DNA from 4 places in the Streptomyces sp. NPDC055962 genome. Region 3 is predicted to be linked to each of the others. Evidence: riboswitches for the same ligand, from Rfam matches in the RefSeq annotation. Region 3 holds a riboswitch; each other region holds the start of a gene.
What was found. A riboswitch is a leader RNA that binds a small molecule or an ion and turns the genes downstream of it on or off. The one in region 3 is predicted to bind cyclic di-AMP.
Positions count from the first base shown of each region.

Region 1: another riboswitch for cyclic di-AMP. It lies ahead of ACFC51_RS23665 (transglycosylase family protein); the one in region 3 lies ahead of ACFC51_RS34070 (C40 family peptidase).
Region 2: another riboswitch for cyclic di-AMP. It lies ahead of ACFC51_RS04645 (NlpC/P60 family protein); the one in region 3 lies ahead of ACFC51_RS34070 (C40 family peptidase).
Region 4: another riboswitch for cyclic di-AMP. It lies ahead of ACFC51_RS29415 (M23 family metallopeptidase); the one in region 3 lies ahead of ACFC51_RS34070 (C40 family peptidase).

Region 1 covers NZ_JBHJYN010000008.1:266,676-269,875, reverse strand. Annotated here, with positions in the region: gene eno (phosphopyruvate hydratase) at 1-803, opposite strand, end outside; gene ACFC51_RS23665 (transglycosylase family protein) at 1,122-1,817, opposite strand; cyclic di-AMP (ydaO/yuaA leader) riboswitch at 1,818-1,990, opposite strand; gene ACFC51_RS23660 (transglycosylase family protein) at 2,281-3,200, opposite strand, start outside.
Region 2 covers NZ_JBHJYN010000001.1:1,039,381-1,042,580, reverse strand. Annotated here, with positions in the region: gene ACFC51_RS04645 (NlpC/P60 family protein) at 1-1,117, opposite strand, end outside; cyclic di-AMP (ydaO/yuaA leader) riboswitch at 1,116-1,277, opposite strand; gene pcrA (DNA helicase PcrA) at 1,535-3,200, shown strand, end outside.
Region 3 covers NZ_JBHJYN010000019.1:106,728-109,927, reverse strand. Annotated here, with positions in the region: gene ACFC51_RS34080 (ATP-dependent Clp protease proteolytic subunit) at 1-254, shown strand, start outside; gene ACFC51_RS34075 (hypothetical protein) at 262-570, shown strand; cyclic di-AMP (ydaO/yuaA leader) riboswitch at 1,034-1,206, shown strand; gene ACFC51_RS34070 (C40 family peptidase) at 1,210-1,680, shown strand; gene ACFC51_RS34065 (LysE family translocator) at 1,699-2,337, opposite strand; gene ACFC51_RS34060 (LysR family transcriptional regulator) at 2,410-3,200, shown strand, end outside.
Region 4 covers NZ_JBHJYN010000013.1:117,392-120,591, reverse strand. Annotated here, with positions in the region: gene ACFC51_RS29420 (GntR family transcriptional regulator) at 26-733, opposite strand; gene ACFC51_RS29415 (M23 family metallopeptidase) at 956-1,738, opposite strand; cyclic di-AMP (ydaO/yuaA leader) riboswitch at 1,752-1,919, opposite strand; gene ACFC51_RS29410 (M16 family metallopeptidase) at 2,110-3,200, opposite strand, start outside.

The DNA of each region.
Region 1 (3,200 bases), on a different contig from region 3:
TCCGTCATCTCGGCGGCCGAGCGGGACTTGCCCTCGAACTCGTAGACGCCGTCCTTGTAGAACTCGGACGCGGCGACGTCGAGCGCGAGCGCGATGTCACGGCCGGGGACGTAGCCGGCCTCCTTGATGGCCTCGAGGATGAGGTCGAGGGCGGCGCGGTTGGACTCGAGGTTGGGGGCGAAGCCGCCCTCGTCACCGAGACCGGTCGACAGGCCCTTGGTCTTCAGGACCTTCTTCAGCGTGTGGTAGATCTCCGCGCCCCAGCGCAGGGCCTCGGAGAAGGACTCGGCGCCGATCGGCGCGATCATGAACTCCTGGATGTCCACGTTGGAGTCGGCGTGCGAGCCGCCGTTCAGGATGTTCATCATCGGAACGGGCAGCAGGTGCGCGTTCGGGCCGCCGAGGTAGCGGAACAGCGGGAGGTCGGAGGCCTCGGACGCGGCGTGCGCCACGGCCAGCGAGACACCGAGGATGGCGTTGGCGCCGAGGGAGCCCTTGTTCTCGGTCGCGTCCAGGTCGAACATCGCCTGGTCGATGAGGCGCTGCTCGGTGGCGTCGTAGCCGACGAGCTCCGGGCCGATCTGCTCGATCACGGCGAGGACGGCCTTCTCGACGCCCTTGCCCTGGTAGCGGTTGGGGTCACCGTCGCGAAGCTCGATGGCCTCGAACGCGCCGGTGGAGGCTCCGGACGGAACAGCAGCACGTCCCGTGCTGCCGTCGTCGAGGCCAACCTCGACCTCGACCGTGGGGTTGCCCCGGGAGTCGAGGATTTCCCTGGCTACGACGACGTCGATGGACGGCACGAGGCATCTCCTTCTGGGATCTGACACTGGTTGTGCAGGGTCACTGTGGCCTTGCGCCACGAGCCTAACCGGCTCGGCCCGCTCCGTCGGCCGTCCGCCCGTCCCCTGGGACGAAAAAGGACCCAAGGGCCCGCATTACGGGCAAAGCTCCAGAATTCTACTGGCCAGTAACCACAACTGTTGAACGCTCGCCGCTGAGGCGGGCACACGCCGGCACCCTGACGACGGGTGCCGGACACGGCCGCGGCCCGGCGCGCGGGGGGTCTGCGCGCCGGGCCGGGCCACCGGGGCAGGAGGGGGACCCCGGGCCGTTTCCGACTACTTCAGGTGGAGCTGCTGACCCGGGAAGATCATGTCGGCGTCGTCGACGATGTCGTCGTTCAGCTTGAACAGCTTCTGCCAGCCGCCCTTGACCTTCTTCGCGTCGGCGATCGTGCTGAGGGTGTCGCCGGTCTTCACCTTGTACTCGCCGTCACCCTTCTCGACCTTCTTGCCGGTCGGGGTGGTGACGGTCTTCTCGGGGGCCGTGCGCTTCTCGCTGCGCGTGGTGGGCTGCTCGGCCTTGCGCTCCGGCTGGGCCTTCGTCTCGGCCTTGTCGGTGCTCTGGCCGGAGCCGGTGTCGACACCCGGGTCCACACCGTCGTTCGTCAGGCCGCCGGCACCGGCGCAGGACCAGGCACCCGGGCCCTGGAGGGCGAGGAGCTTCTCGGCGGCGGCTATCTGCTGGCCCTTGGTGGCCAGGTCGGCGCGGGCGGCGTACTGCGTGCCACCGGCGGCGGCCCAGCTGGACTGCGAGAACTGCAGACCGCCGTAGTAGCCGTTGCCGGTGTTGATGGACCAGTTGCCACCGGACTCGCACTGGGCGACGGCGTCCCAGGTGTCGACGGAGGCGGCGGAGGCACCGGTCGCGCCCATGAGCGGGACGGCGACGGCCGCACCGGTGACGCCGGCCAGGGTCGCGATACGGACGGCCTTGGACGGGCGACGGTGCTTGCCCTTGCTGGAAAGCAGCATGGTTCTCCTCACCGACGCCTACGAGGTGAGCTGTCGGGTTCGGGCCTGTGAGTTGCCCGGCCGCCCGCTTCCGCGGGCGGCTCCACCCCTAGCCGTTCCCTGCGCCCGTCTTCCGACGGCCGGGTCCGGCGCCTACCTGGTTCCCCCGCTCCTGCCTACGGCGCTTTACGCGTCGGTACCCCTCGGCCGACGGCAGGATTCGGCGTGACGGTCGAGGGTGCCCGCGGTGCGAGCGGCTCCGACCGTAGACACACGCAACCCCCACATTCAAAGATGGACATAACGACCAATCAGCCCGAATCGGTTCGCCTGCGAGAAGCGTTTTCGCAGGTCGGACGCAATATGGACGGACCGGACGGACGGGGCGCGGCAGTTGACGCAAAGAGACCCATGTCTCACTTACACATAAGTGGACATAGGTCTCTTAACTACCCCTGTTTTCGGGGTGTTTTCCCGCTTTCGATCAGTTGGCGGCGGGCGTCTCCGCCGGGGCGCTCTGCGTCTCCGCCGGGGCGTCCTGCGCGTCCGCCCCGAGGCCGAGGTCCAGGTTCTGGCCGGGAAGAATCAGGTCCGGGTCGGAGCCGAGCTCGTCCTTGTTGGCCTCGTAGAGCGCGGTCCACCCACCGGTCAGGTCCTGCGCGTCGGCGATCGCCCAGAGGTTGTCGCCCTCGCGGACGGTGTACGTGCCCTCCGCGCCCTGTCGTGCGCCGGAGTCGCCGCGGGAGGCGTGGCGGCCGGACTCGCGCGCGTCGGTCCCCGACTCCGCGCCGGCCTCGGGAGCCGGCGTGCCGCGGTGCTTCCCGCCCTTGGCCGCGTCACCCTTCGAGGCGCCGGACGTCCCGGACGCCTCGGAGGAGGGGGTCTTGGACGGAGTGGCGGCGTCCGAGGGCTCGCCGGCCTTGTCGCTCTCGTCCGCCGCGTCGTCGGACGCGTTCCCGCTCTCCTGGCCCTTCGCGTCCGCGTCGGCCTTCTCGTCGGCCGCGTCCGCCGGGTCCTCCGTCTCGGAGGAGGGGGTGCCGGACGGCGTCGCGGTGTCCGAGGGCTCGGCGGACGGCTCGCCGCCCGGGTCGACGCCCGGAAGCGTCCCGTCCAGGGCGAGGCCGGAGATCACGGCACAGCTGGGCCACGCCTGCGGGCCCTTGTCGTCCAGCACCTTCTCCGCCACCGCTATCTGCTGGGAGCGGCTCGCCAGGTCGGCGCGGGGCGCGTACGACGTGCCGCCGTAGGCCGACCAGGTGTCCTGCGAGAACTGCAGACCGCCGTAGTAGCCGTTGCCGAGGTCGGCACTCCACATGCCGCCGCTCTCACATTCGGCGACCCTGTCCCAGGTCGTCGCGTCGGCCGCCTGCGCGCCGCCCGCACCGAGCAGCGGAATGGCGATGG
Region 2 (3,200 bases), on a different contig from region 3:
TGTAGTAGATCGACTCCTCGCGGACGTTCGCGCCCGGCTTCGGCGCGTGGATCATCATGCCGTCGCCCTTGTAGATGCCGACGTGGCTGATGTCGTCGTAGAAGAAGACAAGGTCCCCCGGCTGCAGGTCCGCCGTGGCCACCCGGGTGCCGACCTCGACCTGGTCCCAGGTGGTGCGCGGGAGATCGACACCGGCGGCCTTCCAGGCCGCCTGGGTCAGCCCCGAGCAGTCGTACGACGACGGGCCCGTCGCCCCCCACACGTACGGCTTGCCGATCTGGGCGCGGGCGAAGGACAGGACCTGCTCCGCCTTCGAGGCGTACCCGCTGCCGGAGCCCGTGCCTCCCGTCCCGGTGCCCCCCTGCGCCGCCTCGTCCGCGTCGGCCTGCTCCGCCTTCTCCTTCGCGGCGGCGGCCTGCTGCCTGGCGAGCTCCTCGGCCTTGCGCCGGGCCTCGGCCTCCTTCTTGCGCTCCAGCTCCGCGAGCCGCGCCTTCTCCTCGGCGGTGAGCTTCGACAGCAGGGTGCGCGCCTCGGTGAGCTTCGTCTGCACCTGCTGCTTGCTGGTGCGCAGCGCGGCCTGCGACTCGGTGAGCTTCTCCAGGCTCTTCGTCGCCTCGACGCGCTTCTCCGCCGCTTCCTTCTGCTGCGTACGGAAGTCGGCCACCGACTTCTGCTGGCGGCTGGTCATCCGCGCCATCAGCTGGTCCTGGTCGAAGTACGACTGGGGGTCGTCCGCGAGGAAGAACGTGGCCGTCGGGGCGATCGAGCCGGTGCGGTACTGCGCGGCCGCGTAGTTGCCCAGCTCGCGGCGCGTCTCGTTGAGCTTGTCGGCCCGCTTCGCAGCCGCCTCCAGGAGTGCGTCGACCTCGGAGCGCTGCTCGGCCGAGGCGGTCCTCGCCTTGTTGTACTGCTGCGTCGCGGTGCCGGCCTGCCGGTAGAGGGCGTCGACCTTCTTCTGCACTTCCTCGATACCGGGCTTCGGCTCGGCGGGAGCCGCCGTCGCGCTCTGCGTGGAGAGCAGGGTGACGGAGGCGAGCGCCACGGTCGTGAGACCGACGGCGGGGGTGGTGGTGCGCATGCGTGTGCGCGGCTTGCGATGCGACGCCAAGGCCGGCATCTCCTTCCGTGGACCGCCTACCGGGTTAGCTGTCGGGTTCGGGCGGAACGGAAGGCTGCCCTACGGTCCGGTGGAGACGGGCCGATTCACCCCGGTGCTGCGTGTGGGTCCCCGGTTCCGGGCTCCCTTCGGGGGAGTACGGATTCGGCGGGGGCACCCGTGCGGCGCGGTTCGCCTCAAGGGGGTACGGGGCACCCGTCGGAGCACGCTAGCCAACCCGTGGCGTCCCTGTGAAGGTTGATGTGCGATATGCCCGATACATTTCCGTGACCTTTTCGGAGTGGCGGTCCCTGTGGCCGGAACCACTCCCTGGAGCTCACGGACCGTGGGCGCGCCCTCGCGTTGTGCGCACGGTCCGGGGTCCTTGTCGCCGATGCGGCCCGGGCTGTCGGTGCGGCCGCCTAGACTCGTGAGGCGATGAGCAGCCTCTTTGACGACAGTTTCCTGACCGGCCTCCAGCGAGCGGAGGACGGCCCCCCGCCGCCCCCCGAGGAGCACGCACCCGAAGCGGTGCCGGAGGGCCTCTTCGAGGACGTCTTCGACGCCCCTCCGCCGCCGCGCGACGCCTACTACCGCGACGGCGCCCCGCGCCCCGTGGTCGACTCCGCCGCGCTGCTCGACGGGCTGAACACCGAGCAGCGCGCCGCCGTCGTGCACGCCGGCTCCCCGCTGCTCATCGTCGCCGGGGCCGGGTCCGGCAAGACTCGGGTGCTCACCCACCGGATCGCCCACCTCCTCGCCGAGCGCGGGGTGCACCCGGGGCAGATCCTCGCCATCACCTTCACGAACAAGGCCGCCGGCGAGATGAAGGAGCGCGTCGGAGACCTCGTCGGCCCGCGCGCCAACGCCATGTGGGTCATGACCTTCCACAGCGCCTGCGTGCGGATCCTGCGCCGGGAGTCGAAGCGCCTCGGCTTCACCTCGTCGTTCTCGATCTACGACGCCGCCGACTCCAAGCGGCTGATGGCCCTGGTCTGCCGGGATCTGGACCTCGACCCGAAGCGCTACCCGCCGAAGTCGTTCACGGCGAAGGTCTCGAACCTGAAGAACGAGCTGATCGACGAGGAGACCTTCGCCGGGCAGGCCGCCGACGGCTTCGAGAAGACGCTGGCCCAGGCCTACGCGCTCTACCAGGCGCGGCTGCGGGAGGCCAACGCCCTCGACTTCGACGACATCATCATGACGACGGTCCACCTGCTCCAGGCGTTCCCCGACGTCGCCGAGCACTACCGCCGCCGCTTCCGGCACGTCATGGTCGACGAGTACCAGGACACCAACCACGCGCAGTACACCCTCGTGCGCGAGCTGGTGGGCCCGGCGGGCGAGGCCGACGCCCCGGGCGAGCTGTGCGTCGTCGGTGACGCGGACCAGTCGATCTACGCCTTCCGCGGCGCGACCATCCGCAACATCCTCCAGTTCGAGGAGGACTATCCGGATGCGACGACGATCATGCTGGAGCAGAACTACCGCTCCACGCAGACGATCCTCTCGGCGGCCAACGCCGTCATCGAGCGCAACGAGAGCCGCCGCCCCAAGAACCTCTGGACCAACGCGGGCACCGGCACCCGGATCACCGGCTACGTCGCCGACACCGAGCACGACGAGGCGCAGTTCGTCGCCGACGAGATCGACCGGCTGACGGACGCGGGCGACGCGAAGGCGGGCGACGTCGCCGTCTTCTACCGCACCAACGCCCAGTCCCGTGTCTTCGAGGAGATCTTCATCCGCGTCGGACTGCCCTACAAGGTCGTCGGCGGAGTGCGCTTCTACGAGCGCAAGGAGGTCAGGGACGTCCTGGCCTACCTCCGGGTGCTGTCCAACCCCGAGGACACCGTCCCGCTGCGGCGCATCCTCAACGTGCCCAAGCGCGGCATCGGGGACCGGGCCGAGGCGATGATCGACGCCCTGTCCATGCGCGAGAAGATCTCCTTCCCGCAGGCGCTGCGCCGTGTCGACGAGGCGTACGGCATGGCGGCCCGGTCGGCGAACGCCGTGAAGCGCTTCAACACACTGATGGAGGAGCTCCGCACGATCGTGGAGTCCGGCGCGGGCCCGGCGGTCGTGGTGGAGGCCGTCATGGAGC
Region 3 (3,200 bases):
TCCAGCAACCCGCTCTGGACGAGCCGGTGCAGGGCCAGCCCTCCGATCTCGACATCCAGGCCCGCGAGCTGCTGCGCGAACGCGAGCTGCTCACGGCCATGCTGGCCCGTCACACGGGGCGTTCCACGCGGGAGATCAGCGACGACATCGAACGGGACACCATCCTCGACGCCCCTGCCGCCCTGGCGTTCGGGCTGGTGGACCACGTCGTGGAGAACCGCACGCCGTCCCAGCCGCCGCGCCCCGCGAGGTGAACAGCCGATGCTCCCACCCCAGTTCCCACCGCTCCCCGCACTGACCCGCGCGGAGGCCGAGTTCGTCGACTGCTATCTGGAAGTGCTCGACCAGCTCGGCCGCATCAATCCCGCCCGGGGCAGCGACACATACGGAGCGCTCCGGGCTGCCCAGGCTCTCGCGTCCAGGGCGACCGCCCTCCGCGACGCCCTCGCGCTGATGCACGACCGGGGTGAGTCGCAGATCCACGCGGACACCCTGGCCAGGGTGCTGCGACTGCTGGACGGCGAACGACGCGCGGGGCGGGTCGCCGTGCCTCCCGCCCCTACGGGCTGAGCGGTCCGGCCGCCCTGCGGACGGGGCGGTCGGCACGCCCGACGGACAGGGCGGCAGGGGCGTCCGCGGACGGGGCGGCAGGGGTGTCCGCGAGCAGGACGGCACGGCCGTCCGGTACGGCGACGGATCGCCCCCGGTGGCGCCGCTTTTCGACACGCCCGACGAGCCGATGAGTTTTCCTCGCTCGTTCGGCGTAGGAGCTCCCCCGCCCGGGGGACAGCCCGACTTGCGCACCGCATGCGGACGCTGAACGGAATGCAACGTTCCGCTGCTGGTACACGGCTGGTCGGCCCCGGCCGCCGGGGCCAGCCGGCCGTCGCGTCCACCCGATCGGATCAGTCGTGACGACTCTCACATATCGACACTTCAGCCAGGAAATCCGGCAGGGCGTGCGTAAAGATCCCTGGGACGACAAGCCCCCGCCACCGCGGCGGGGCGGTCCGGGCGGACGCCGAGTCCTGCCGCTGTCCGGATGCCTGGTCGACAGAAGTGGATCGGCAGGAGTGGAGGACCCGAGCACAACGGGCCGGCCGGAGTTCCGGACGGTCCTCGGGGTGAAGCCGCTTCGCGCGGCCGGGCAACTTCGCCAGCCCGAACCCGACAGGTCATCCTTCACAGGCGGCTGACGAAGGGTTGCGCATGACTGCGCAGGTTCATGTCCCGTCTCTGTTCGCCCGGGTCGGTACGGCCTCGGCTCTGACATTCGCCGTAGGGACCACCATGCTGGCCCCCGGCTTCGTGAACGACGCCGAGGCCGCCGCCCACTCGGCGACGGCACTCAGGATCGCCGCGTCGAAGAAGGGGGCGCCCTACAGATGGGGCGCCACAGGCCCTCACCGGTTCGACTGCTCCGGGCTCACGCTCTACTCGTTCAAGAAGGCGGGGAAGAAACTACCCCGCACGGCTCAGCAGCAGTACAACAAGACCCGCCATATCTCCAGGTCGCAGCGGAAACGCGGCGACCTGGTCTTTTTCCATGCGGGGCGCAGTGTGTACCACGTCGGCATCTACGCCGGCAGCGGGAAGATCTGGCATTCGCCGAAGACCGGGGCGGTGGTCCGGCTGGAGAAGATCTGGTCCGGCAACGTCTGGTACGGGAGGGTCCGCTGACCCTCCCTCATCTCTGGTTCAGCGCAGCAGGGGCCCGGTCACCAGCACGAGCCCCAGCGCGGTGAGCGCCGTGCCACTGCCGCCCTCGATCGCGCGGGCGGTACGCGGCCGGCGCAGCCACCGGCCCAGGCGGTCCACCAGGAGCGCCACGGCCGGGAACCAGACGAGCGCGAGCAGGACGACGACCGAGGCGAGCAGCAGGGTCCTCGGCAGGGGCGGCTGTCCGTCGGGGACGAACTGGGGCAGCAGGCTCAGGAAGAGCACGGGTGCCTTCGGGTTCAGGGCGTTGGTCAGGAAGCCCTGGCGCAGCGAACGCCGGAGCCCCGAGGGCGCCCGGCCGCCCGTCTCCGCACCCCTGTCCGCTCCGCCGGCGGACCGCCGGAGCGCGTACAGGCCGCTGAGACCGAGGTAGAGCACGTACGCGCCGCCGAGCAGCTGGACGGTGCGGAAGAGGACCGGCATCGTCACGAGCACGGCGGCGAGTCCGGCGACGGCCAGGGCCGTGTGCACCACGAGCCCTCCGGCGACTCCCACCGCGGTGGCCAGCCCGGACCGCCGGGATGCGAGCGCGTTGCGTACGACCACCGTGAAGTCGGCGCCGGGCAGCGCCACCATTCCTGCGGCCACGGCCAAGAAGGCGAGCAGTTGTGCGTCCATGGGGACACCCTGACGGCTTGAGCCCTTTAGCGTGTACTTGCAATCTTCATGGTCTGCCAAAAGGAATGCTTCATGTACGACCCGACACGGCTGGCCGCGCTGGTGGCGGTGGCCGAGGCAGGCTCGATCACACGGGCCGCCGCGCGGCTCGGCTACACCGCACCCGCGCTCTCCCAGCAGCTGGCCAAGCTCGAACGGGAAGCGGGGGCCGCCCTCCTCGTCCGGCACCACCGGGGGGCGCGGCTGACGGCTGCCGGTGAGCTGCTGGCGGGGCGGGCCAGGCGTGTGCTGGACGAGATGGACCAGGCGCGGCACGAACTGGCCCGGCTCGCTGGGCTGTCCGGCGGCCGGCTGCGGGTCGGCACCTTCGTGACGGCCGGGATCCATCTGCTGCCCCCGGTGCTCACCGCGTTCCGCCGCGCCCACCCCGACGTGGAGCTGAGCGTCACGGACTACGAGCCGCCCGCCGGTGTGGCCGCGGTGGCGGCGGGCGACGTGGATCTGGCCCTCACCCATGCGTACGAGCCCGCGGCGGCCGGGCCGATGCCGGCGGGGGTGTCCGTCGAGCCGCTGCTCGTCGAGGAACTGGTGCTGGTCACCGCGCCCGGGCAGATGCTGTCCGAGGGCAGCGGACCGCTGCCCGTCGCGGGACTGGCGGGCCGCCCTTTGATCAGCAGTGCGCCGGAGCACCCACCGCGGCGCGGGGTGGAGCGTGCGCTGGCCGAGGCGGGGGCCACCCCTGCCGTGGTGTGCGAGTCTCCCGGCTATGCCCTGGTCTGCGCTCTGGTCAGCGCGGGCCTGGGCGTGGCGGTGGTGCCGGAGATGGTGGCCGCGATGTCACCGGCGCCGCTCGCGGTGCGGCG
Region 4 (3,200 bases), on a different contig from region 3:
GCTCTCTTTGTATACGGTGCCATTGTTAATGACGGGCTCCCGCGATGTTTACGGGGTGTTGCGAAGTCCTCACCCGGGCCGGGGGCGATGACGTGTGCCCCGTACGGTCCGTGCGCCGCAGCCGGTGTGCCGCCGTGGCCCGCTCGGCGTGCTGGGTGGCGAGCGCCCTGGCCCGCTCGGCGTCGCGGCGCGCCACGGCGTCGACGAGGGCGCCGTGCTCGGCCCAGGATTCCGCGGGGCGGACCGGCTGCTCGACGGCGTACATCCAGGCGATCTTGTGTCGGAGCTGGGTGAGCAGTGCGATGAGCGCCGGGCTGCCCGAGGCCTGTGCCAGCGTCTCGTGGAACCAGCCGCCCAGCGAGCGCAGATCCTCGCCCTCACCCCGGCGGACCCGCTCCTGCCCCAGCCTGACCAGGCCCCGCAGCACCTTGAGGTGCGCCTCGGTGCGCCGCTGTGCCGCGCGGGCTGCCCCCAGGGGCTCCAGGAGCATCCGGATGTCCAGGAGGTCCGCGGCCTCCTGCTCCGTGGGCTCGGCGACACAGGCGCCGGCATGCCTGCGGGTGACGACGAACCCTTCGGACTCCAGCGTGCGCAGCGCCTCGCGCACGGGGACGCGGGAGACGCCGTAGCGACGCGCGAGCACCTCTTCGGTGAGGCGGCTGCCGCGCTCGAAGACACCGGAGACGATGTCGTCACGGATTGCCGTGCATACCGAATGCGCGGGAATGCGCATGTCCGAACCTCCGCCTTAATCCCCGCGAAACGCGGCCGATCGACGCCTGTTCTGCGACTCTATTGCAACCGGCCGGAATTTCCGATGGCGGGGCGGAATCCATGGATATCTTTTGGCCAGGGAGCAGTTCCACGGGGCTTCGGCGCACGCCTCCCCGGACGCACGGCGAAGGCCCCGGCGGGTGCCGGGGCCTTCGTCGGAGCGGTGTCGTACGGCGTGGGGTCAGACCTGGACGCCGTGGGCACGGAGGTAGGCGACGGGGTCCATGTCCGAGCCGTACTCGGGAGTGGTCCGGGCCTCGAAGTGCAGGTGCGGCCCGGTGGAGTTGCCGGTCGAGCCGGAGATGCCGATCTGCTCGCCCGAGCCGACGCTCTGGCCGACGGAGACGCCGATCGAGGAGAGGTGGCCGTACTGCGTGTACGTGCCGTCCTTCATCCTGAGGACGATGTTGTTCCCGTAGGCGCCGCCCCAGCCCGCCTCGACGACCGTACCGGCGCCGACCGCGACGACGGAGGTGCCGGACGCCGCCTGGAAGTCCACGCCGGAGTGGGTGCCGGAGGACCAGAGCGCGCCACCGGACTTGTAGCCGGTGGTCACGTGGGAGCCGGCGACCGGGAGGTGGAACGCGTTCAGCCGGGCGCGCTCGGCAGCGCGGGCCGCGCGCGCCTTCTCCTCACGGACCTCCTTGGCCCGGGCCTCGGCCTTGCGCTTCGCCTCGGCCTTCGCCTTCGCGGCGGCCTCGGCCTTGGCCACGACCTCGGCCTGGTGCGCCTGGGCCTGGGCCTGGGCGTCGATCTGGGCGGCGAGCGTGGTGTCGAGGGCGACGGTCTGCGTCAGGCCGGTGGAGGACGCGGCGGGGGTCCCGGAGTCCGCGGCGAGGGCGGGGGACGCGGTGGCGCCGATGACACCGGCGGTGGCCAGGGCCGCGATGCCGGCGACCTCGGCGCTCTTGCGCGTCAGACGGCTCGGGGCACGGTGCTTCCCGGTGGCACGGATGAACGCCATGGAGGGGCTGGTCCTTTCCTTCCTTCTCGCCTACCGGGTTAGCTGACGGGTTCGGAGCAGGAAGGTCTCCTACGGCCCCCTGAGCCTCGCGCGAGGTGCAGGGATCCGATTCACCCCAGGGACTTCGTGGGTCCCCGGCTCCCCAGGCTCGCGCCTGACGGGGACTCGGCGATGGCTGCCCGGCGCCACGGATGCGGCATTCGTCTGACGGACAGCCGGGCCGACGCTAGAGCGGGCCGCTTTCCGCCGCCAAACGGAACGGGCCTTTTGTCGCACATCCCACAGGATGAACATGTATTTTACGCTTAAAAGAGACAAAAGGAAGAACCCCGGCGGGAGTGCTCCGCCGGGGTCCCTGATGTCCCGTCATGTCAGCCGGTGACGACCGACACCTCGCCGATGCCGAGCGCCCGTACGGGCTCCGCGATCTGTGCGGCGTCCCCGACCAGGACGGTCACCAGACGGTCCACCGGGAACGCGTTGACCACGGCTGCCGTCGCCTCCACCGTGCCGGTCGCCGCCAGACGCGCGTACAGCTCGGCCTGGTAGTCGTCCGGCAGGTGCTGCTCCACCTGGTCGGCCAGGGTGCCCGCGACCGAGGCCGCCGTCTCGTACTTCAGCGGGGCGACGCCCACGAGGTTCTGCACCGCCGTCTCGCGCTCGGCGTCGGTGAGCCCTTCGGCCGCAAGCGTGCGCAGGACCTTCCAGAGGTCGTCGAGCGCCGGCCCGGTGGACTCCGTGTCGACGGAACCGCTGATCGCGAGCATGGCGGCCCCGGTCGCCCCGGAGGACGAGCCGGGCGCCGTCGAGCGCAGCACCTGCCCGAAGGCGCGGACCCCGTAGGTGTAGCCCTTCTCCTCGCGCAGCACGCGGTCCAGCCGTGAGGTGAGTGTGCCTCCCAGGCAGTACGTGCCGAGGACCTGGGCAGGCCACACGCTGTCGTGCCGGTCCGCGCCGATCCGGCCGATCAGCAGCTGTGTCTGGACGGCTCCGGGACGGTCCACGATGACCACACGGCCGGTGTCGTCCGCGGTGATCGGGGGCACCGGGCGGGCCTGTCCCGCATTGCCCGACCAGTCTCCGACGGTCTCGGCGAGCAGCGCGTCCAGGTCCACCTCGGTGAGGTCGCCGACGACGACCGCCGTCGCCGTGGACGGGCGGATGTGGGCGTCGTAGAAGGCGCGCACGGCGGCTGCGTCGATCCGCCGGACGGTCTCCTCCGTGCCCTGGCGCGGACGCGACATCCGGGCCGTGGCGGGGAAGAGCTCCTTGGACAGCTGCTTGGCGGCCCGGCGGGCGGGGTTGGCCTGCTCGTGCGGGATCTCGTCGAGGCGGTTGCCGACCAGGCGCTCGATCTCGCTCTCGGCGAAGGCCGGGGCCCGCAGGGCCTCGGCGACCAGGCCGAGCGCCTTGGACAGGCGGGAGACCGGGACCTCGAGGGAGACCCGGACCCCCGGGTGGT